DNA from 3 places in the Bacillus sp. CGMCC 1.16607 genome. Region 2 is predicted to be linked to each of the others. Evidence: riboswitches for the same ligand, from Rfam matches in the RefSeq annotation. Region 2 holds a riboswitch; each other region holds the start of a gene.
The links. Region 2 has a riboswitch for cyclic di-GMP ahead of sinI (DNA-binding anti-repressor SinI). Riboswitches for the same ligand answer to the same signal wherever they lie in the genome.
Positions count from the first base shown of each region.

Region 1: linked by a shared signal. The riboswitch ahead of ACFSO7_RS01010 (hypothetical protein) and the one ahead of sinI (DNA-binding anti-repressor SinI) in region 2 are both predicted to bind cyclic di-GMP.
Region 3: linked by a shared signal. The riboswitch ahead of ACFSO7_RS22585 (DUF5667 domain-containing protein) and the one ahead of sinI (DNA-binding anti-repressor SinI) in region 2 are both predicted to bind cyclic di-GMP.

Region 1 covers NZ_JBHUJX010000004.1:33,636-41,343, forward strand. The annotation lists gene ACFSO7_RS01000 (methyl-accepting chemotaxis protein) at 1-717, opposite strand, end outside; gene ACFSO7_RS01005 (hypothetical protein) at 775-1,485, opposite strand; gene ACFSO7_RS01010 (hypothetical protein) at 1,547-1,915, opposite strand; cyclic di-GMP riboswitch class I at 2,047-2,133, opposite strand; gene ACFSO7_RS01015 (kinase) at 2,263-2,862, opposite strand; gene ACFSO7_RS01020 (M15 family metallopeptidase) at 3,160-3,840, opposite strand; gene ACFSO7_RS01025 (copper resistance D family protein) at 4,145-5,221, opposite strand; gene ACFSO7_RS01030 (copper resistance CopC family protein) at 5,223-5,852, opposite strand; gene ACFSO7_RS01035 (heavy metal translocating P-type ATPase) at 5,905-7,708, opposite strand, start outside.
Region 2 covers NZ_JBHUJX010000019.1:332,872-340,579, forward strand. The annotation lists gene ACFSO7_RS14020 (HD-GYP domain-containing protein) at 1-209, opposite strand, end outside; gene map (type I methionyl aminopeptidase) at 367-1,116, opposite strand; gene ACFSO7_RS14030 (helix-turn-helix domain-containing protein) at 1,447-1,776, shown strand; gene sinI (DNA-binding anti-repressor SinI) at 1,826-1,972, opposite strand; cyclic di-GMP riboswitch class I at 2,004-2,096, opposite strand; gene motB (flagellar motor protein MotB) at 2,337-3,086, opposite strand; gene motA (flagellar motor stator protein MotA) at 3,079-3,873, opposite strand; gene ACFSO7_RS14050 (DnaJ family domain-containing protein) at 4,048-4,425, opposite strand; gene ACFSO7_RS14055 (hypothetical protein) at 4,601-4,759, shown strand; gene hutH (histidine ammonia-lyase) at 5,065-6,588, opposite strand; gene ACFSO7_RS14065 (DNA topoisomerase III) at 6,839-7,708, shown strand, end outside.
Region 3 covers NZ_JBHUJX010000036.1:32,530-40,237, reverse strand. The annotation lists gene ACFSO7_RS22595 (DEAD/DEAH box helicase) at 1-89, opposite strand, end outside; gene ACFSO7_RS22590 (SWIM zinc finger family protein) at 82-1,680, opposite strand; cyclic di-GMP riboswitch class I at 2,191-2,294, shown strand; gene ACFSO7_RS22585 (DUF5667 domain-containing protein) at 2,386-4,011, shown strand; gene ACFSO7_RS22580 (5'-nucleotidase C-terminal domain-containing protein) at 4,435-6,615, shown strand; gene ACFSO7_RS22575 (N-acetylmuramoyl-L-alanine amidase) at 6,933-7,708, shown strand, end outside.

The DNA.
Region 1 (7,708 bases), on a different contig from region 2:
TTTTCGAACCTCATCAGCAACAACCGCAAATCCTTTCCCGTGTTCACCCGCACGTGCAGCTTCTATCGCCGCATTCAAAGCTAATAAATTAATTTGTTCTGAAATCCCTGTAATTACTTTTACAATAGTGCCGATTTCATGAGATTTTTCTCCGAGTTTATTTATTGCATCAAATGTTGTATTTACTGTTTGATTAAACTGTTCCATTTTTTCTAAGGAATCCTTTAGCTTCTCGTTTCCTTCTTGAGTTAACTCTAAGGTAAGGTTCGATTGTTCTGAAATTTGATTTGATCTCACTGATAGATCTTCGATAGCCTCTGCCATTTCTTCCATAGATGCAGCGCTTTCTTCTGTAGCTACTAATTGTTTCTTTAATCCTCTACCTACCTCATCAATTGCCGCTCTAACAATATCCGCTTTCTCAGAAGCATATTCACCGATTTCTGCGAGATTTTCTCCTTTTTCATGCACATCTTTTGAAAATGAAAAAAACTTCTCCCTTATACTGCTGAAAAACTCAACCATTTGATTAAATATAGCGTAATCAGAACTTCTTTCATCAACTTTGTTTATGATATTACCTGCTGATATTTCTTTCATTCCATTTAGTATTTCTTTATTAATATGAGGATGATGTTTTAGCGAAAAATATCGGTAAGCAAAATACACCGAAACTCCTATTAAAATAACAATTATACCTAGCATAATAGCTTCCATGATAAATAAATCCCCTAACTCCTATTAATTATTGAAAATGACTTCATTATGAATATTTTAAAGTTCCTTTAAAAGGATATATGTTCCATCCGCTACATTTGCAGGAATACCATTCAACTTACTATTATCCTGATATTTATGAACAATATCATTTCCTTCTAAGTCTTTATATTTTTTCATATTATGATATTTTTCCATTACTCGTATCGACTTCGGGTTTGTCGCTTCACCTAAAACAGCCTTCAACCCTTGTGAGGATGCCTTTGTTATCAATCTATTTCCTAATTGCTGAATAATTTCGTGACGGCCATGTTCAGCTATTACTCCTATCATGAATAAGTGTAATAACTCTCCATCTTGGATGTCTTTTCCGTTTCGTTTTTTATAATCTTCCATGAAACGTTTATCCACATCCTCCAGTACACGCAGAATGACATTCATATCATAAAAAGAACCTTCAAATATATCTTCTCCGATAATCTCTGGTGCATTTGTATCTCCAGCAAGAACACCAACAACTTTTTTATTACAGTCCTGAGCGACTGCGCAATATCCCTGCTCTACTGTAGATTCTAAATAATCCTTGGTAAACTTATAGAAATCTTCATAACCTATGTTTAATTGACCTACCATCGGTTCCTGAACCCATTTTCCTGAAACATCCATTCCAACAAATGAACGAGCTAGACACTCAGCTGCTTCCTGAATTAAAGCTGTTTGTTCCTTCGTTATAATTTCATATGTATACAATTCTAGTGTTGTTTGCACTTATTGAACTTCCTTTCAAATTTCAAAATAAAAGCCCCTTTTAATGTTTTGGGACCTAGCGTTATATCGAATGAGGGACACGATCGACAAATGTACCTGGGAAATCAATTCTTTCAAGTGCATTTCTAACTTGCACTTGAGCAATTTTAGATGAAGGTTTTACTGCAAGGATATCCTTGAAACCTAAGCTAGAATAAAATTGCATCGTTTGCTCTAATTGCGGTACTACTTTCGACGGGACTGGTGTTTGGTGAGTCGCATCGACAACAAACGTATAATCTTTTCTTGATACTTTATTAATTGTTTCCTGTAAATCTATCATATAACCTTCTGCATCCTCAGCTCTCATTAATCCATGCACCTGTACATGTACTTCCTTCGCAGATTCATTAATGGCCATTTTATATTTCTTTTTATCTACAACTATCATCTCTGATCTCCTTTTTTCCTATAGTCTGCTATACTTCATTGTCGACCTTGCACGGTTTTTCTGGGAATTTTAAAAAATAAAAGCTATCCCCTATGTAGATAAGGATAGCCAGATAATCGATTGTTATTATACTTGGCAACCCGACTATCATTATCCAAGAGGATTTTAGACTCGTAGCTTTGCGTCCTTACCTTTCGATAAGTTTGCCTTTTTCAATTTTTTTAAATAGTTCTAATCTCACACTAATATATTACTATTGCATTATAAATTAATTACATTTTTTTGTCGAATTAGAAATATTTTCTTAATTTACAGACAAAAGGACTAACACATTTTAGATAAAGCTATTAAGATTTTAAAACCATATTAGCTTGTGCCTTTGGAAAAACAGTATCTAGGTAAAAGTCTTCTGCTTTCCAGTATCTATTTTGAAACTTTTCAATATTTTTTTGGGTATTTTCACTTTCTCGTTTAAATCTAATCTCCCTTGGACAATCCAAGTAAATGACAAAATCAAAATAATCTCTCCATTCCTTTCTCTGAAGAAATACACCCTCAACAATAATTAGGCAATTTTCTGGTAAACTGATAGTGTGGGTACTATGAGTATCATGCGATGCTTCATAAAGTTGGAGAGTTACCTGTTCTGAAACTTTTAATTTTTGAAAAAGGGATTCTTTTAAGCTGTTAATATCCCATTGTAAGTAGTAGTACTCATACCATTCTTCATAGGATGTATTGTATCTTTTATTTTGTTCAACAATATAATCATCTAGATGAAACACCAATACAGTTAATTTACCCTCTTGCTCTTCCATCTTTCTAATATGATTTACTAATGTAGTTTTTCCTGATCGGCTTAATCCATCAATCCCTACTATAAAACGCTTTTCTTTGTCAGCCATTCCTGAAATAGTTTGTATTATTTCCGTTACTAGCTCTTCCAAATAATTACACCGCCTATCTAGTTAGCTTCAACGCTATGCAGATCATTTTATTTTTTTCTTTTTCCTTTACTCGTTAGCTCTCCTGCTATTAAGCCCAGGAGAAAATTGGTAATAATCAATTCACTTTCACCGGTCACAATTAATGTTAGAACAATAGATACTATCCCAAATAAAAAGCATTTAATGTCATATAAACCTCTCACTTAACCTTTCGATTATTTTTGTGTATTTTTTTAGATTATCATTTCTTATTGTTCCAGAAGTCTCCTTTTAAAATGAATCATAAGTATGTATAGTCTACTTCTTTAATAATTTCTTTAGTTCATTCTCTGATACAGGTAAGTAAAGCGCGTTTTTAGCATCAGTCATTACTGCCCAATACTTATCACCATATGACCAATGCCACCATTCCGTAAAATAATTAACAAAACCAACCGCTACCAAGGCTTCTGCAAGTATCTTTCTATTCTTCTTTGCTTCTAAACTTATATTTTCAGCGTCAAAATAGGTCGCATAATCTGTTTCATGAGGAATAGCATCAAATGGTGTACCAAGATCAAGTTCTCTCCCATAAGAATCTATAAGGGTTATATCCACGGCAGCCCCCGTTGGGTGAGGTGCCACTTCGGGTGGAGCCACATATTTTGAGGCTTCAGCCCTTATAGCGTTTATTTCCTGTATGTTGGAAGTCTCTTTAATTCGATTCATTGAATTTTCAATAGCCATTTCTTGAACATGTAAAGGCCTGTATCCCTCTTTAAGGAGAAAAGACAGACCTTCCGGAAGTAACTTTTTTGCTAAGGAAAGCTTAGTTGCAATCGATAAGCGAACACAAGAAAAATAACGACTCCTCTGTTCAAGAGTTGGGTCTATTTTAATACTAGGGTCAAAGATAGCAAGATTTACAAACGGTTCATTGTAATTAGGATCAACCATCATATTATTTATTCTAGTGTCGCTCATCAAGATTTTCTCCATAATTTTATTCCTCTCCAATGTAAAAATACATCCAATCTTCCTGTTACCACTTGCTCAAACACTACATTTTCAAATTATACTCTTCCATTAATTACAATAGAAGTTTCTTTAATGATACGCTCCCTCACTTGCCATTATTTAGACATAGCTCCCTATACAGAGGTTTCAAAAATAATCCAAATGATCAACCTGTAAATTCCGAGTCCATGCGTCGTAATCACAAGTAGCTACTGCAACAGGATTCCCTCCCCGAAAAAATGAGCCGCCATTTCTATGGCAGCTCATTTTAGTCTATTCAGGCAATTTAAATATTTAAAGTATTCATTAACCCCAGATAGAAAGCTAATATATAGCTAATTCCAAATAAGACCGCTAGTATTGGCTTAACTTTTTTAAAACTAGCCAAAATCAAAAGCAAAAATAGGATAGAAAGGGTAATCAGAATGATCGAATGGAAAGAAGGGTTGATTGTCAAATGAAGAATAGACGAGATATCCTTTCCTATTAACCACTCTACCAATTTAGAAGCACCTTCTGATTTAATGGTAAATTCCACCTCATGTGGAGGTGATAAAGTCCCCAAAATACCAGTTACATAAAAAATAAGAAATATGAAAATACTCTCGGTCTTAATCCAAGGAAGAGGATTAAAAGATAAATTTGATAAAGACCTTTTGGCTAAAACTCCATTTATAAAAGCAAAAACTAAAACAGGTATAATAGAAATGTGTTTTAAAAGTAACATCTGCCCATAAGGTAGTACCCATGCTTTAACATAATCCTCCGGTTCCACCACAAAAAACATTAGGAATAGTCCACTAACTAAGATAACGATTAAGCATATACTTGCTAATGGGGTAAACCATTTTAGAAACTTAGACCAGAGGGGCTGCTCTTTTGCAAACCAGGCCACATGGATTAATATCCCCGTCCATAATGTAACTACTAGAAAATGAATTGTATGAGTAATTGTTCCAGTTAAAAAGGACAATGATGCCACATGGCTAGAGTATCCTATAGCTAAAATCATAAGAAATAACAATAATGCTTGTAAATATTTAGATCCTTCAACATAAAGGGTCATCCACAAAAAGGTTGCCATAAAACCGATAAATATCCAAGCTCGTCCTACTTGAAAATCGGTAAGAACAGAATGTGTCGCTAAATTTAACCCTACACTATCTTTAAAATAAAATATCACCTGTATCACAGGTCCAAGAGAAAATATAATAACGCCAAGTGTGGACAGGAGTAAAGCAGGTTTGGGTAGATAGATTTTAGGTTTATTCTCTTGTGATACGAATTGTAAGGCTACGTGTCCTACTAAAAATGAAAACATAAGGTAATTACCGAGTTCTGCAATAGGTATTAAGAAATTCATATTAACTCTTCCTTCTAAAAAGCGATCGGATACCCACAATGAAGATCAAAACAAAAACTACTATGCTAATGGTTCCCACCATGTTGTTTGATTTATTTTGACCGCTATTATTTTGTGAATCGGTAGTCTTATCATCTTGCTGTTCAGCTGATTCATCATTAGTAGGTGGATTTTGCGTTTCAACATTGTTTGATTCTTTTTGTACTATAAATGGAATAATACCTTCTATCGCATGTCCGTCTTCCCCTGCTATTCTCCATTTTACTGTATAAGAGCCATTGTCTAATGGTTGTGATAGTGTGCCAATCATTTGAGTTTCTTGTACTTTCACCTGATCAAGTGGGATTTTAATTTCACCTTTCAGCAATTCCATCGTGCTTAGTTCCTCAATTTCGCCTTCAAACTGAAGGCTGATTTCCACCAAATTACTATCAATAATTTGTCCCTCTTGAGGAAAGGAAGACTTGATTTCAGTATGGGCATTAACCATTGTTGGTCCAGTTAATGTAATGATTAATATGATTATGTATAATAGTTGCTTCAAATCTTTCCCTCCATTTGGATACCAGTAATTTTTCGATACAACATAAACCGGTGACCAGCATTTATAAATGATCTGGATTCCAGCCATTATTCACTTACTCTCTCCCTTAAAAAAGCTTCCCAATAAAGGGAAGCCCATCTTATTTATCTTTTACTCGGAGAAGTCGTAAGCTGTTTAACGTAACAATAAGAGTAGCACCCATATCTGCAAAAATAGCAATCCACAATGTTAACCATCCAGGTACTACTAATAATAAGGCGACAAGCTTAATTCCTAATGAAAAAGTAATATTTTGTTTAATAATGTTTAATGCTCTTCTACTTAGTTTTAAGGTAAACGGCAGTTTTCCTAGATCGTCTGCCATTAAAGCAATATCAGCTGTTTCTAATGCCGTATCTGTTCCAGCGCCACCCATAGCAATTCCGACCGTAGAAGCCGCTAAGGCTGGTGCATCATTCACGCCATCACCGACCATTCCTACTCGGTCGTATTTATTTCTTAATTCCTTGATAAAGGCTAATTTATCTTGTGGCAGTAATTCTGCTTGAATATCTGAAACACCAACTTGTTTACCAATGGCATTTGCCGTTCCGGAATTATCCCCTGTTAGCATAATCGTTTTTTGAACACCAAGTGAGTGGAGTTTTTGAATAACGTCCTTACTGTTTTCTCTTAACTCGTCAGCCACCGCCAGTAATGCAACGACTTCTTTTGAAGTACCGGCAACCATTACCGTTTTTCCTTGGTTTTGAAGCTCTATAATTATGCCTTTTAAGTTGTTAGGAATGCCGTTCGGTACGATTTCGTCAAACAAATTCGGACTACCTACATAGTACGTTTCACCATTTACGTTTCCTTTAATCCCCTTTCCGGTTATGGAAGAGAAGTCTTCAATGGCAATGCTTTTATAAGGTAAATTATCTTGCTCCGCTTTTTTCATAATCGCTGAAGCCAATGGGTGTCCCGATCCATTTTCTAAAGCCGCAATGATGGTTAGAATCTCATTTGAGTTTGTATTTGGTTGCGGTAAATAGTCTGTAACCACTGGTTCACCTTTTGTTAAGGTGCCTGTTTTATCAAAAGCAATCGCTTTTAGCGCTCCCATTTCTTCTAAATGAATTCCACCCTTAATCAAAACACCATTTCTCGCAGCATTTCCAATTGCCGTCACAATTGATACAGGAGTGGAGATGACCAAAGCACATGGACACCCTACCACTAGCACAGCTAATCCTTGATAAATCCACTTACTCCAATCGGCATCAAATAGCAGCGGCGGAAAAATGGCAACTCCTATTGCAATTAAGATAATAATCGGTGTGTAGTATTTAGCAAAACGATCAACAAATGCTTGAGAAGGCGCTCGTTCTGCTTGAGCTTCCTCAACTAAATGAATAATCTTGGCAATTGTGGTATCGTCCACATGTTTGGTTACCTTAACTTCGAGAATCCCTTCCTCATTTAAAGTTCCCGCAAAAACTTCATCATCCACTGTTTTGGAAACCGGAACTGATTCACCTGTGATGGCGGCTTGATTGACGGACGAAAGGCCTTTTACTATGGTTCCATCCATCGCAATTTTTTGGCCTGGCTTAACAACCATGATGTCTCCAATACGGATATCATCGACCTCAACCATCAATTCTTGATTACCTCTCCGAATCAAGGCTTCTTTTGGTGCAATATCCATCAAGGAACGTATGGATTGTCGTGCCTTATCCATTGAATAGGATTCAAGTGCTTCACTGATGGCGAACAAAATCACAACCGTTGCGCCTTCTCCCCATTCCCCGATAAATGCAGCTCCTATAATAGCAATTGTCATTAATGTTCTCATATCAAACTGTAAACGGACTAAATTTTTAAGTCCTGTTCCAAACAAACGATAACCACCAATGATAATGGAAGCTGTATAAGCGATAACCGATGTCATACTCTCCTCA
Region 2 (7,708 bases):
GGCATATCTAACACTTCATCCATCGAAATCCCAAATGAAACGGCATCTTCAATAAAAAGGTAATATATATCCATACTTTTTAATTTTTCTAAATAAGTCGGATGAATTGTCCGCCCTGCTGCTAACAGCACCCTTTTTTGTTTATCAAAAACTGGTCGTGCTAGCTGCATTGTTTTTTCATTGTAATCGTCAATTGTTATTAATCTCATACGAACCCTCTTCTTTGAATTTGCCTTTTTATTATCTATCTCAGGCGCCATCATCGGCTCGAAGTCAAAAGCCCATCCGTCATAAAGGTTAACGAAAAACCAACAGCCGTCTTGATCGTTTGCTTGTCGCTTAAAGCTTGGCGCCTTTCTGCTTTTCTTAAACTTGTTCTGTTAAAATAATCGCTCCATCCTTTGTAATGGCAATGGTATGCTCATATTGCGCAGAATTTTTTCCATCAATTGTTCTTGCGGTCCATTTATTATTATCCATCTTCGTCCGGTAATCACCGATATTCACCATCGGTTCAATCGTAAATACCATTCCCTCTTTCAGACGTGCCCCTTTTCCAGGCAAACCATAGTGTGGCACATCAGGTTTCTCATGAATGGTTCCACCAATTCCATGACCGATAAAATCCCGAACAACGGAAAAACCTTCTGCCTCGACAAATGTTTGGATTGCATGACCGATATCACCAATACGATTTCCTGGTTTTGCCACTTCAATCGCTTTATAAAGAGATTCCTTTGTTACTTTTAAGAGCTTGGCGGTTTCTTTAGAGACTTCGCCTACTGCATAGGACCAAGCGGAATCAGCTAATCCTCCATTTAGATTAACGACCATATCGATCGTAACTATATCTCCCTCTTTAAGTGGCGTTTTTCGAGGAAATCCGTGACACACTTCATCATTAATACTGGCACAAGTAGCATATTCATATCCTTTATAACCTTTTTGTTCAGGTGTTGCCCCATTTTTTTTCAAAAAATTGTCCACAAACTCATTAATTTCCCAAGTCGTTACACCCGGTCTAATCATTTTAGCAATTTCTTTATGGCAGGCAGCAAGAAGTTCCCCAGCTGCCTTCATTTTATCTATTTCACGAGGTGATTTTAATATAATCAAAGTTTTCCCTTCTTTCCATTCAAAATCCATGTATTAAGGCTATCTTTCATTTTACCCCTTTTTTTAACATAGAAAAAGATTTATGCAGAACATTTTGTTAGGTTATATGTAGGATTTTGTTGTTCAAAGGTTTGATTGACTAAGTAAATTGTTGTCAGAAAACTAAGTAAAAGGCACCACTTTTACCTGTAGGAACAATGCACAAAGGTAATTTACATTTCAATCCTCCCTTTTTACTATTTCCATAAATTATCTGTTCTTTATATGGAACTTTTTAATTTATTTTGTTATAATGGTTAAAACTAAATACATTAAAGTGAGTGAATCTCAATGATTGGTGAACGTGTTAAACAACTGCGATTAGAAAAAAGAATGTCATTATCCGAAGTTGCCGAACAAGCTGGTGTGGCCAAATCGTATTTAAGTTCTTTAGAAAGAAACTTACAAACTAATCCTTCGATTCAATTTTTAGAGAAAATTGCTGCGGTACTAGGGGTGTCTGTCGATAATTTAATTCATGATCCGATAGATAAAGAAGATTTGGACACAGATTGGTTAAAGTTGGTCCAAGAAGCGATGGGCTCTGGGATATCAAAGGAACAATTTCGTGAATTCCTAGAGTTTAATAGATGGAAATTAAACCAAAGTAAGAATGAATAATTGACAAAAAAAGTATTTCTTCTCATGAAGAAATACTTTTTCATTCTCTTTATTTTTCAATCAATAGCTCTTTAATTTCATTCCCGTGTAGGAATTCTCTGATTGTGCTTAAGTCCATTCCAAGTTGCTTTGCTTCCATAATTAGTTGAACCCATTCTTTGTCTAAATCTTTTAACCAGTCCATTCTCCTACTCACCCTATCTCCCCCAAAATACATCATCTGTATCCCAGGCAGTTCAGCCATCATCGTAATGTGACTACATTACCTTAGATCTGCAACTTTGCGCCCCTACCTTTCAATAGGTTAGCCCTTTTCTGAATTCCTACTTAAGGATTATTTCTAAAGTTATTATATCTAGTTCATTTAGAGTAGGGTGTTGTTTCTTGTCATACACTTTACTATTCTAACCATCTTTTTCCAACAACTTCTACCAAATTAAGACATTTTGTGCTAACATGCTGAATTTTCATAAAAATTAGAATGTTACTACAACATCGAATAAGTCAAAATACTGCTACATAAGTCGAAAATAAATCAAAGAAGACTAAACAGAAAATGTCTAGTCTTGGTAACGCGGAAGAATTAATATCTCAACACGTCTATTTTTCGCTTTTCCTTCTTTTGTATTATTCGATGCTACTGGTTGATATTCACCAAATCCTGTTGCTCTAAATAAACGTGGATCTAATTTATCATTGTTTAATAAAACCTTTAAAAAACTAGTAGCCCTCATAGTACTTAAATCCCAGTTTGACTCGTATTTCGAATTATTAATCGGCACATTATCTGTATGCCCACTAATAATGATATTTCTTGGAGGATTCATAATGAGTAAACCCGAGATTTCATTAGCGACCTTTAAATCCTTTTTACGAATTTCTGCTTTTCCAGAATCAAATAACACATTATCTCGAATTCTTACTAATAAACCTTCATCCGTAAGCTCCGTGCCAAGTTTATTTTGTAGTTTATTATCACGAATATACTGATTAACCTTCCCCTGTATATCTTCTAATTCTTTGTGGTCTTGATCCATTTCCTCTTGTGTTGACTCTTCTTCCTTATCCTCTTTCTCTGCTTGTGTTACTTTTTCAAGAACTGGCGAAGGAAATTCTAATACACCCTCACCACCAGTGAAAATTTGATTAAACGCTTTTGACATAGCATTAAACTTTTGGGCATTAATCGAGCTCATCGAAAATAATACTATAAATAAAGCAAGTAGCAATGTTAAAAGGTCTGCGTAAGGTATTAACCATGATTCATCAACATGGTCTTCATGGTGATGCTTTTTTTTACGCCTACTCATCCTTTTTCACAACACTTTCCTCAAGGAATTTTTTACGTTCACCTGCAGGTAGATAAGAAGCCAGTTTTTGTTCAATAACTCTCGGCGCTTCCCCTTCCAAAATGGATAGAATTCCCTCAATCATCATTTGCTTTTGTTTTACTTCTTGTTTCGATTTTCGTTTTAATTTATTTGCGAAAGGATGCCACAAAACGTAGCCAGTAAAGATTCCCATTAGTGTTGCAACGAATGCCGCTGAAATTGCATGTCCTAATGCTTCGATGTCATTCATATAACCTAATGCGGCAATTAGTCCAACTACTGCTCCAAGAACTCCCAGTGTCGGAGCATATGTCCCCGCTTGAGTAAAAATAGCGGCACCAGACAAATGTCGTTCCTCCATCGCCTCAATCTCTTCGGAAAGAACATCGCGAATATAATCTGCACTTTGACCGTCAACAGCTAAAGATAGACCATTTTTTAAAAAAGCGTCGTCCACTTCATTTGTTTTAGCTTCTAAAGATAATAATCCTTCTTTACGAGCAAGTTGTGCCCAGTCTGAAAACATTCTTATTAACTCGGTGTGAGACATTAATTTCTTTTCTTTAAATAGAATGCCAAAAAGCTTTGGTACCTTTTTTAACTCATTTGTTGGAAAAGCAATGGTAACTGCTGCGATTGTCCCAAGGATAATAATTAGAAGTGCTGCGGGGTTCCCTAATGCAGACGGACTTACTCCCTTTAAGAACATCCCATACCCAACTGCTATGATTGCTAATATAATACCAATTAACGACGTTTTATCCATAAAACCGTTCACCTATCTTATCTCAAACTTTAAAATCTTTCTGTTATATTTTATTTCGACAATTTTTCTGTTTTCTTTAGAAAAATTTCGATACAAAAAAAGAAAGACTACAGGTATAGTCCTTCCAGAAACCTATTTTTTAGCGCAGCCTTGCCAAGGAATATGCGCTTTTAATTATTTAAACAATTTTTTATCAATTTTAGTTTCATAATTCTTAAACATAGATGAGTTCGTCTTTTTGCCTCTTTTCGACATAACTTGATTAAATCGAAGGAGTTTCTCATTTAAATTTTTTTGTAGTTTTTGTTTTTCATCAGGGTCTTCACAATTGCGCATTAATCCTTCAATCGTCATCATTTCTTGCTTTATCTTGTTTTCTTCATTTGAAAATCCAGCATTTTTCATTAAGCGATAAGCCATTCGTAAGTCTTCTGGAATTCCCGATAAATCTTCTAGCTTCAAAGGTTGACCAAAGCCAGGTAAATTTTCAAACTCCCCATCTTCATATGCCTTACGAATTTTATGATCTGAAACAATCGACGAAAAATCCATCAATAATCCCCCTCGAACAGCATGTTAATTCCTAATCTCATTATAAACGAAAGGGGAGAAAGATACATTTTATTAGTCTGAAACTTTTAATACTACGCAACTCATTTCCTCTTTACATACTTATCACCTATGAAGGGAAATCTATCGTTGTCAAAGTGAAAGGAGTCGATAAATTATGGCACGCGGAAATCATTTCGAACATAAAAAGAAAGGTCATCCAGGCGATCTTCCGAAAAACAATCAAGTAGAAAGACAGGCAAAACAAGCAATTGAGGATGAGGAATTCATTGTTACACAAGAAGCTTTTAAAAATCGGGTAGAGGAATCTGAATAATTAGAAAAGCGTAAGCGCCTTGATCAGCCCCGATAAAGAAGACTGGTCGATTGGCGAGAGAAGCGAAGCCAGAGACCTAGTCGCACTTATGCAAACCGTTCTTTGGTTTGCCAAGCAAATGCTTCGCCACCCAGAAAGTCGTTCTTTGACTTTTTGGGTGGCGAACTTTTGACCTCGAGGTCGACAAAAACGCGACGTCCTGTCGCATTGTCGACACTAGTACATCCTGTACGTCGGGGCTAGGCGCTGAAGCTGGACAATTTACAAAGGGATAAGTCCTTGAATTTGGACTTATCCCTTTAAAATTATGCTTCCTGTTTTGTGGTTGGATGAATCAACATTTCCTCAACAGAAGTGTTTTTCATCCATTCTGCTAATGCTTCAATATCCGTAGAGAAAATGCGATCCTTCACAATCGAAGGCATGATTTCACGAGCATTTTCAAACATGGATCTAGTCGCAGATGCCATTAGGTCGACCCCACGATACTCTAAAGCCTGCAGCGCACACATAATCTCGATAGCTAATACTCTACGTGCATTTTGAATAATTTGATATGCATGACGAGATCCGATTGTCCCCATACTTACATGATCCTCTTGATTAGCAGATGATGGAATCGAATCCACGCTTGCTGGGTGTGCCAGCGTCTTATTTTCCGAAACTAATGAAGCAGCACTATATTGTAAGATCATCGCACCTGATTGTAAGCCTGGCTCTGGACTTAAAAACGGTGGTAAATCATTTAGTTGTGGATTGACTAAACGTTCGATTCTACGCTCAGAAATATTGGCTAACTCAGCCACTGCAATTTTCATGAAATCCATTGCAAAAGCGATTGGCTGCCCATGGAAATTTCCACCTGAAACGACCATATCCCCATCATGGAAAATAAGCGGATTATCTGTTGCCGCATTGATTTCAATTTCTAATTTCTCTTTCACATAATCCAACGCTTGCCAGGATGCACCATGTACTTGTGGGATACATCTTAACGAATAAGCATCTTGTACGCGGACCTCTCCTTGGCTAGTTGTTAATTTACTATCCTTCAAGTAACCTCTTATTCTTGCCGCCGTATCTACCTGTTGCTTGTATCCTCGTGCTACATGAATTTCTTCTGCAAAAGCATCCATAATTCCTCTATGGCTTTCAAGTGAAAGGGAAGCAATGAGTTCTGCTTGATAAGCCAAATCCTCAGCCTCTAAATACCCTACCACTCCCATAGCAGTCATCGCCTGCGTACCATTAATTAACGCTAAGCCTTCCTTTGCCTCAAGCGTCAAGGGAGTCATTCCTTCTAAAAATAACACCTCGCCAGCTGGCATTCTCTTTCCTTGATAAAAGACTTCGCCTTCGCCAACAAGAGGCAAGACTAAGTGTGATAACGGCGCTAAGTCCCCACTAGCACCTAACGAACCTTGTTGTGGAATAACAGGAACAATATCTTTATTAAAATGCTCAAGTAATCGCTCAATGACAACTGGTCTGATGCCTGAATAACCCTTTAATAATGCATTCGCTCTTAATAAAAGCATCACTTTTGAAACGATTTTCGGGAACGGTTCTCCAACCCCACAAGCATGGGAACGGATCAAGTTAATTTGCAGCTCTCTCACATCATTTTGGTCGATAGGAACATCACTAAACTTTCCGAATCCCGTGTTGATGCCATAAACTACTTTTTGGTCTGCCACAATTTTATCAACCGCATCACGACTTTTTTGAACAATGGCTAAACTTTCCTTGGATGCCGAAACATTCAACCCTTTCTTCAATATCACTTTTACTGTGTTTAATGTTAATAAATGACCGTTTAATTCAACCATCTTTCTCACCTCTACCACTTTAATATAATAAAGAAAGAGCCTGGATTAATTTAATCCAGACTCTTTTGAAAAAAACTATTTAAATGATTAGTTGGGTTTGTATGCAACATCGCAATCCTCTTCCTTTAAGGAAACATTTGAATTATCTAAAAATACATACCATTCATTCTATTCTATGCTTTCCCCTCGAATTTTGTCAAGAAGCTACATTTTTCGGTATACTGTTAATGGAATGAAAGGAGTTTTTTTCATGAAATCATTAATTTTAGCTGAAAAGCCGAGCGTGGCTAGAGAGCTTGCTCGTGTACTTGGCTGTAAAAACCAATCCAAAAGCTATATAGAAGGCCAAGAATACATTGTAACCTGGGCTCTTGGACATTTAGTTGAACTAAAAATGCCTGAACAATATGATACAAAATTTAAAACTTGGAATTTAGAGGATTTGCCAATCATCCCTGACAAAATGGGATTAAATGTGATGAAACAAACACATCATCAGTTTCGGGCTATTGAAAACTTGTCTAAACGCAACGATATTGGTGAAATCATCATTGCAACCGATGCTGGACGAGAAGGTGAATTAGTTGCCCGTTGGATTTTGGAAAAAATTAGATGGCGCAAACCGCTTAAAAGATTATGGATTTCATCCTATACAGATAAAGCAATTAAAGACGGATTTAAAAATTTAAAGCCAGGTCAGCAATTTGAAAATCTCTATCAATCAGCCATTTGTAGAGCAGAAGCCGATTGGCTTATTGGCTTAAATGTAACGAGAGCTTTAACAACAAAGTATAAAGACCCACTCTCCGCAGGACGTGTGCAAACCCCTACTTTGACTCTAATTTTAGAAAGGGAGTCAGAAATCCAGAAATTTGTGCCGAAAGAATTCTGGACGATCAAAGTACCCATTGGATCAAGTGATGCCGAATGGGAAAAGGATGGCGAGAAGCGCATTTTCGACCTAAACACCGTTAATCGAATAAAGGAGCAGCTCGAAAATACAGAAGCTATCGTCGACAATGTGAAGAGAACAAATAAAAAAGAAGCTCAACCACTCCCTTATGATTTGACTGAACTTCAAAGAGATTGCAATAAACGGTTTGGGTTTTCAGCTAAAAAA
Region 3 (7,708 bases), on a different contig from region 2:
AGGTGGACACCATCATCCAGTGCACTCACGGCAAAAACGCCGTTATCCCATTTTTCTACCGTAATCATTAGTTTCTTCGTTCTAAGCATGGATTAACTTACCCCTTTGGCATTCTTCATGAAAGGCGCGCAGACGCTTCGTTTTTTCAATCAACTGCTCGAAAAATTCGTCCCATTCTGGAGTGCGCTTCAACTTTTTGTAAACCGTCCGAAGCTTTTTTAACTGGCGGACCGCCTGGCGATAGCCTTGGCGGTTTTTTAAATCAATTTGTGCTTGAATCGATTGATGATACAGAATGACTAATATTTCAGGGTTTTGCACAGCGAGTACGTTGACACGGTCTTTTCCGACCCATTCTAAATCAACACCGATATACGCTTGCAACTCACACCAGCGCTCATAATCCCCGCCTTCAAATAGAAACGTATCATAAGAAACATAACTATATGGCAGCAAAACTTTTAGTGCTTGTTCGTATAGGTCATTGTTCTTCGTTTCCGAGCAGTAAGGAAGGATCGTTTGGATGACGGCTCTCGTAAAGTGGCGACATTGTTGGTCGTCACGCTCTACATTCATATAGGTTTTCGAGAATTCCACAAACAGCTCGATATAAGGCTTCAATCGTGACCAATCCTTTTTCGCAGTCAATAAATCAATCCAATAGAATAGGAAAGTGACAGCCGAGGGACCGACAGTTTGGATTTTTTCGAGCGCTTCAGCGTCCCGATTTAAGAGATAGAGCTGATGAATTTCCGCTAATTGATATACAAAGAGCTGGCTACCGGCAAGTTTTCCTAGCTCTTCCTCGCGCCACTCTTTTCGTTTAAAAAGATTCGTCCATAGCACACGGTACAGTATCAATCTCTCAATTGGATAGGTTGCGGCACCTTCAAGTATATGACTGGAATCTGCCCGCAAACTCGTTAAAAATTCATCAAAAGCAAAAGGCATCGTCTGAATTCCGAGCTTATGAACGAATTCCTCCGCATCTTCTATCAGTTCGTCGAGGATAGGAGAGAAGTATTTTTCGAATTGGTCTAGATCTTCAGCCAACTGGACCAGTTTTTGAAAGGAAAAGATCGTCGCAATCAGTTCATAAAGGAGCTTCCATTCTGCCTCAATTGGTGCGGATGCCCGAATCCGGCGCTGGTAAACTTGAAATAGCTCCTTTAATACATAGGGATTGGGGATCTTCTTCGGTGTTAAAATCGCCTGAAAGCTTTCATCAAAAGCTTCAATCCAGCGGTCATAGTTCGGCTTCAACGTTCCACTTGCCTTAAACAAATCCTTGGCCCGCTGCAACCCCCATTTGGCCGCCGCATTTTTTTTCATTAAAGGTTCGCGCCACTCATCAACCCATTCTGAAACACTACGTATTTTTGCATAGGCAGCAAAAAAAACAGCAAGCTTATGGCGACATAAACCGAAATTCGGGCAAGCACAATCACTCATATCAAAAAAAGACAAATCAAGCCGAACCTTCACAGGAGTGACATCTTGGACCGTCGCAAAAACTTGGTCACTTTCAAATTTCAATTGATACACCAAGCCTTGACGATACAAAAGCATCCCCTTTTGCACAAGCTTGGCATCCTCCTCTGCACCCGGCTGAAGTGTCGTCGCCACCGTCTGCGCAACAAACTTCAGCCCCTGCTCCACATTCGTAGGCAAAGCCTCCATCTTCCTGGCCCCCATTTCTGCGCCAACTCTGTTTGGCACATCCCGTTTCCTGAAAAAAATATATTCTATTATTATACCCAAAAAAAGGGTGGCTGACATCACTGAAACACGTGGCGCGGAAAATCTGTCAGGAAAATTTGTTGTTTTGCTGGAGATCGTTTGTCGGATGGGAATCAGAGTTGGGGCAGGTTGAACGCGGTAGGCAGACCGTTAAACCCTGTGATTTGTGACAAAGTCCGATAGAAATGTGAACTTGTCCGATAGGCTGGATGCTTTGTCCGATAGGAAACTAAATGAGTCCGATAGACTCGATAATTTGTTCGATAGCACCCCATTTTAGTCCAGAAGTCAGTTCGCCTGAGTCCAATAGGTATCAATTTCAGACCAAAATGCTGTCTGATAATCCCAATCTCCCTTTGTTAAATGCGCCAAAAGTACTGTTTTCTGAAGAGTGTGTCGAATTTTGTATACAGTTTAGGTCAATGGGAGTAGAATTTAATTAACATTTAAAATCCGAAAGGGCAAACCTGAGGAAATTCAGGGACGCAAAACTAGAGGGGCTAAGGTCATGATGGGGAATACACCGGAAATGATGATGCCAGCCAGTTACCGAAGATCGACCGGTTTATTGCTAGTCTTCGGAGTAGCTTTTTTTTGTTGGATTTTAATTTGTAAAAGACATGTTAAAACCAAGGGGGAATAGTGATGAAGAAAGCAATTTTGACTACCGCACTGGCGTTCACATTAAGTATGGGAACATCAGCATTTGCGGAAGAGAATGGGACAAGTACTTCTACTACCGAGGAACAAGGGGCAAATGTGGAAGTCACTGACAAAGTCGAAACAGTAACCAATCAGGAAACAGTCGTAGATTCAGAAAACACCGTTGAACCTGGAATGACGCCAGATAAATTTTTCTATACATTTGATCTTCTTATGGAAGATTTGAAGTTATTGGTGACGTTTGACTCACAGAAGGAGGCCGAGCTGCTCCTTCAATTTGCCCAAGAGCGATTAGCGGAAGCAGAAGCGATGACAGCAGAGGAAAAGAAATCTTTTGTCGAGCAGGCGGTGACAGATTATCTTGCATTGCTTGAAGAGGCAGGAGATAAGGTGACAGAGGTTATCACAGATGAAAGTGTAGCGGGTGAGGCAAAAGATGAGCTCACGAATGTTTTGGAAGAAACGACGGTTGTAACGGATGAGGTTACTGATCAGCTTGATCCAGAACAACAAGAAGACGTGGCCACGAAAACAGATCAAGCCTTATTAGTTGCGCAAGTGGTACAAGGATTTGACGTGGAGATTGTGAAGAAGTTAAGACAAGAAGAATTAGGCTACGGACAAATTGCCCAAATTATATCATTATCCAATATTAGTGGAAAATCGATAGAAGAGGTTACTAAGTTATTAGAAGAATCAGGTTTTGGTCAAGTCATGAAGGAGCTTGATATTAATATCCACCAATTGAAGCAGCAAAGGCTTGTCCAAAAAATAGGCTCTCTAGAAGCATCATTGGAATCAGCACAAGCCAGTGGAGACACAAAAACTCTCGCAAAGCTTGAAAGACAATTAAACACATTAAAAAAGAAAAATGATCGATTTTTAGCGGCAGCTGGTACATCTGAACAGGAGGAAACGCCTGACAGCGAAAAGTCCAGCGAAGAAGGTACCACAACAACGGAGGAAACACCTGTAAGTGAAAAGTCCAGCGATGAAGATACCACAAAAACAGACGAGACAGTAAACGAAGCTTCAGTTTTAACAAGTGCGGAAGAGGTAAAAGGAAGTATTACAAAGACCGTAACAACAGCGGCGATTTCTAATCAAAAGGCGAAAGGCCACCAGCCGACAACACTGGCATCTTCAGGAAAAAAAGAAATGGCTGAGTCAAGTAAGAAGGAAGATATACAAGTCGTTGCGACTGCCAACAAGGTAGCGAAAGGTCAAGAAAAGCGTGATGAAGGTAAAAAAGAAGCAACGAAAAAAAATGAGGTAATCATAAAGAAAGAATCAAAAAAGCAAGCGGAAGTTCAAAAAGAAGAAACAAAGAAAAGTGAAGTAGTTCAAAAAGAAGAATCAAAGAAAACCGAAGTAACTCAAAAAGAAGAACCAAAGAAAAATGAAGAATCCAAAAAAGAAAAGCAAAAAGAGGAGCAAACGGATGCTACGGAAGCTGAAAGCAGTAAGGAAGAGGCAGAAGAAGTGAAGTCCGAAAAGCAAGAACCTGTTGAACAGAAAGAAAAAGGAAATCAAGACAACGGCAAAAATGAAGATGCTCATGAAAACAAAGGAAACGGAAAATCAGAAGAGAAAAAAGGGAAAAAGTAAATGTACTTCAAAGAGTAGTGGGTCTTGCCGCTACTCTTTTTTTAAAAGATAAGAAAGTATAACATTTTCGGACTTCGAAAATTTTCCAGCGCAAGCGTCCTAGCCCCGACGTACAGGATGTACTAGTGTCGACAATGCGACAGGACGCCCGAGCCCTTGTCGACCTCGAGGTCAAATGTTCGCCAGCCAAAAAGTCAAAGAACGACTTTCCGGCTGGCGAAGCATTTGCTTGTCGGGGCTGATCAAGGCGCTTGCGCTTTTCTTTGGAATTTGTTAGATCTATTTACATTCTAGGAAAATAGTTTCATTTCCGTTAAATTTGTTATTAATTTCTGTACTTTTATACTATTAAAATAATATTCTGTTAAAATAGTCTTTGGTTCGACAAAAAATCTAAACTTCTAGAAGAAAGAGGTAGAATGAATGTTACGTAAATACCGTAAACAATTAATTAGTGTGGCTTTGACTTCTGCGCTTGCAGTCGGGGCTTTTGCAGCGCCATTCAGTACTACATTTGTACAAGCTGAAACGAACAATATTAAGGTGCAACTTTTAGGTGTTAATGACTTACATGGTCAACTAGACTATAAAGAATCTTTCGATTTAGATAAAGATGGAAAAAAGGAAACGCCAGTTGGTGGAATTGAATTTTTAGCGGCGTATTTAAAAGAAGCTGAAAAAACAAATCCGAATACATTAATCGTTCATTCCGGGGATATGGTTGGAGGAAGCCCGCTGATTTCCGCTTCTTTCCAAGATGAGCCAACGATTGAAATTTTAGAGGCGATCGGATTCGATGCGGGAACACTTGGTAACCATGAGTTTGACGAAGGGATAGCAGAATTACTTCGTATGGTTAAAGGTGGCGAGCATGCGAAAGGAACAAAGAACTATGACGGTATTAATTTCCCAATGATCTCGGCAAACGTGTATGACAAATCGACTGGAAAGCTAATCTTAGATCCTTATGCGATTAAGGAAATTGGCGGAGCTAAAATTGGTTTTATTGGCGTAACGACTCAAGAAACTCCATCGATGATCGTTCAAACTGGAAATGAAAACCTTCAAATTACCGATGAAGTAGAAGCAATTAATAAGTACGCAAAGGAATTAAAGGATAAAGGCATTCAAGCAATCGTTGTGTTAGCTCATAATCCAACATGGCAAGATAACAATAATTCCGAATTTGATGCAGGGGCAATGGCAGAAAAAATGGACGATGCAGTGGACGTCATTTTTGCGGCTCATAACCATGTAGAAGTGAATAAAGTAGTCGACAATAAATTAATTGTTCAAGCTCAATCTTATGCAAAGGCTTTTTCTGATGTGGATTTAGAAATTGACCCAGCGACAGGAGATATTGTTAAAAAAGAAGCGAAAGTTCATCAAGTCTTTCAAAATGTTTATGAGGCAGATCCAACAGTTAAAGAGATTTTAACCAAATATGAAAATGAAGTAAAAGCGATTAAAGAGCAAGTTTTTGGTGAAACAACGATTGAGATGACTGGAAAATATCCGAGTCGTGGACCAGTCGGTGACCATGGAATTGGAAATATGATTGCTGATGGCATGAAAGCATCTATGAATGCTGACTTCGCTCTTATGAATGGTGGAGGCGTACGTGCGGGTATCGACAAAGGGCCGATCACATTAGGTGACCTATTCACGGTGCAGCCATTTGGAAACACACTTAACAAAGTCAGCTTAACAGGTGCGGAATTAAGAACCGTTTTAAATGCACAAATTGACCCAGTTAAAGGATTAGACTTCCAAATCGCAGGTTTCAAGTACACTTGGAATGGTAAAACAAATAAAATTGTCGATATCATGTTCCCGGACGGTAAGAAAATTGATGAAAGCAAAGAGTACACGGTGGTTGTAAACAACTATATGTACGGAAACGCGAAATACCGTATTGGCGAATTAGCTGGATTTAAGTTTGAACAGGGCGTTGACGATCTTCAAGCATCTATCGATTATGTAAAATCATTAAAAGGGCCTATCGAATATAAAGCAGAAGGTCGTATTAGTGAAGTAACTGTAACGTATCCTGCATTTACGGATGTGAAAGCTGGATCGTGGTCAGCTGAGTATATTAAACAGCTTCAGGAGCTTGAAATTGTAACGGGTACAAGTGCAACAACCTTCTCTCCAGGTAAAAATGTATCACGTTCACAATTTGCTTCCATGCTTGTTCGTTCTCTAGGATTAACAACATCTGAAACTAGTAAATTTACTGATTTAGGTAATCTATCTGCAACCGTAAAAGCAGAAGTAGCAGCTGCAGCAGCAAACGGGATTGTATCTGGTAAAACAGACACGACATTTGAACCATTAAAGCCAATTACACGTGCAGAAATGGCAACGATGTTAGTTCGTGCCTACAATTTAAAGAACAAAACGGAATACAAAGCGAAGGAAACTACTTTCACTGACATCGGTGGCTTAAATGAAGAAATGAAAAACGCAGTCGCTTCTGCTGGGGAACTTGGCTTTGTTAACGGCTTTGACGCAGCAGGAACACAATTCAAACCAAGCAACACAACGACTCGTGCCGAAGCAGCAAAAGTAGTGGGCTTATTTTTACAACCCAAAAAACAATAATAGATAAAAAGGTTGAGAGCATCGCTCTTGGCCTTTTTTCAATAATATAACTTTTTTGGACTTCGAAAATTGTCCAGCTCCAGCGCCTAGCCCCTCGAGGTCAAATGGCGCCCCAAAGATGAGGTTAAAGAGCAAACCTCCCCTTTGGGACGGCATTTGCTTGTCGGGGCTGATCAAGGCGCTTGCGCTTTTCTTCCTACCAATCTCCTATTTTCCAATTTCGACAGGTTTCGGGTGGAACGTGTCGTATGATTAATGCTACAATGTAGAAAAATGTAAAGTAGGAGGGACAAGCAGTTGTGAGGAGAATATTTTTTGTGAGTTTAATAGTTTTGTTGTTATTTCCGTTGTCGGGTTTGAAATCCGAGGCTGCTGTTACCTTTCGGGATGTGGCAACGGATTTTCGTGCGTATAAGGAGATTGCTTATTTGACAGAAGGGAAGATTGTCCAAGGGGATGGAAGCAATTTCTACCCATATCGTGAAGTGACACGGGCGGAAGCGATAGCGATGCTTGGACGGGCGATCGACTTAAACGGAACGAAGCGAGTGACTGATTTTTCAGATGTTCCAATGAATACCTTTGCTTCAGGTTATATCCAGTCAGCCGTGGAAAAACATATTATTACCGAATCGGGCACCTTTCATCCAAACCAGCCGATTAAAAGGGGAGAAATGGCTCTTTTTATCAGTCGGGCTTTTAGATATGAAGGCCAAGCAACAGAGATTGAAGCGGCTAACGAATTGAAGACAAGAGGAATTGCTTCAGGAATTTCCTCAACTGACTTCGGCTATAGCTTAAATATAAAGCGTGCCGACTTTGCTGTATTTTTAGCAAGAGCGATCAATTATCAATTACGTTCGATCACAGATATTACCTTTAGTGGAGAGCGATATGTGAAAGCAAGTGACCATCTGAATGTTCGAACAGGACCTTCGACTAGCTTTCAAAAGGTCGGCGAGCTTCTTCCAGGAACGAAAGTCGAGACAGCCTATGACGTAGGAAGCTGGACGTATATCAAAGCGGAACATGTGGAAGGACTTGTCCATCGGGATTATTTAGTAGAAAGTTCCACAACTACCCCACCAATAGA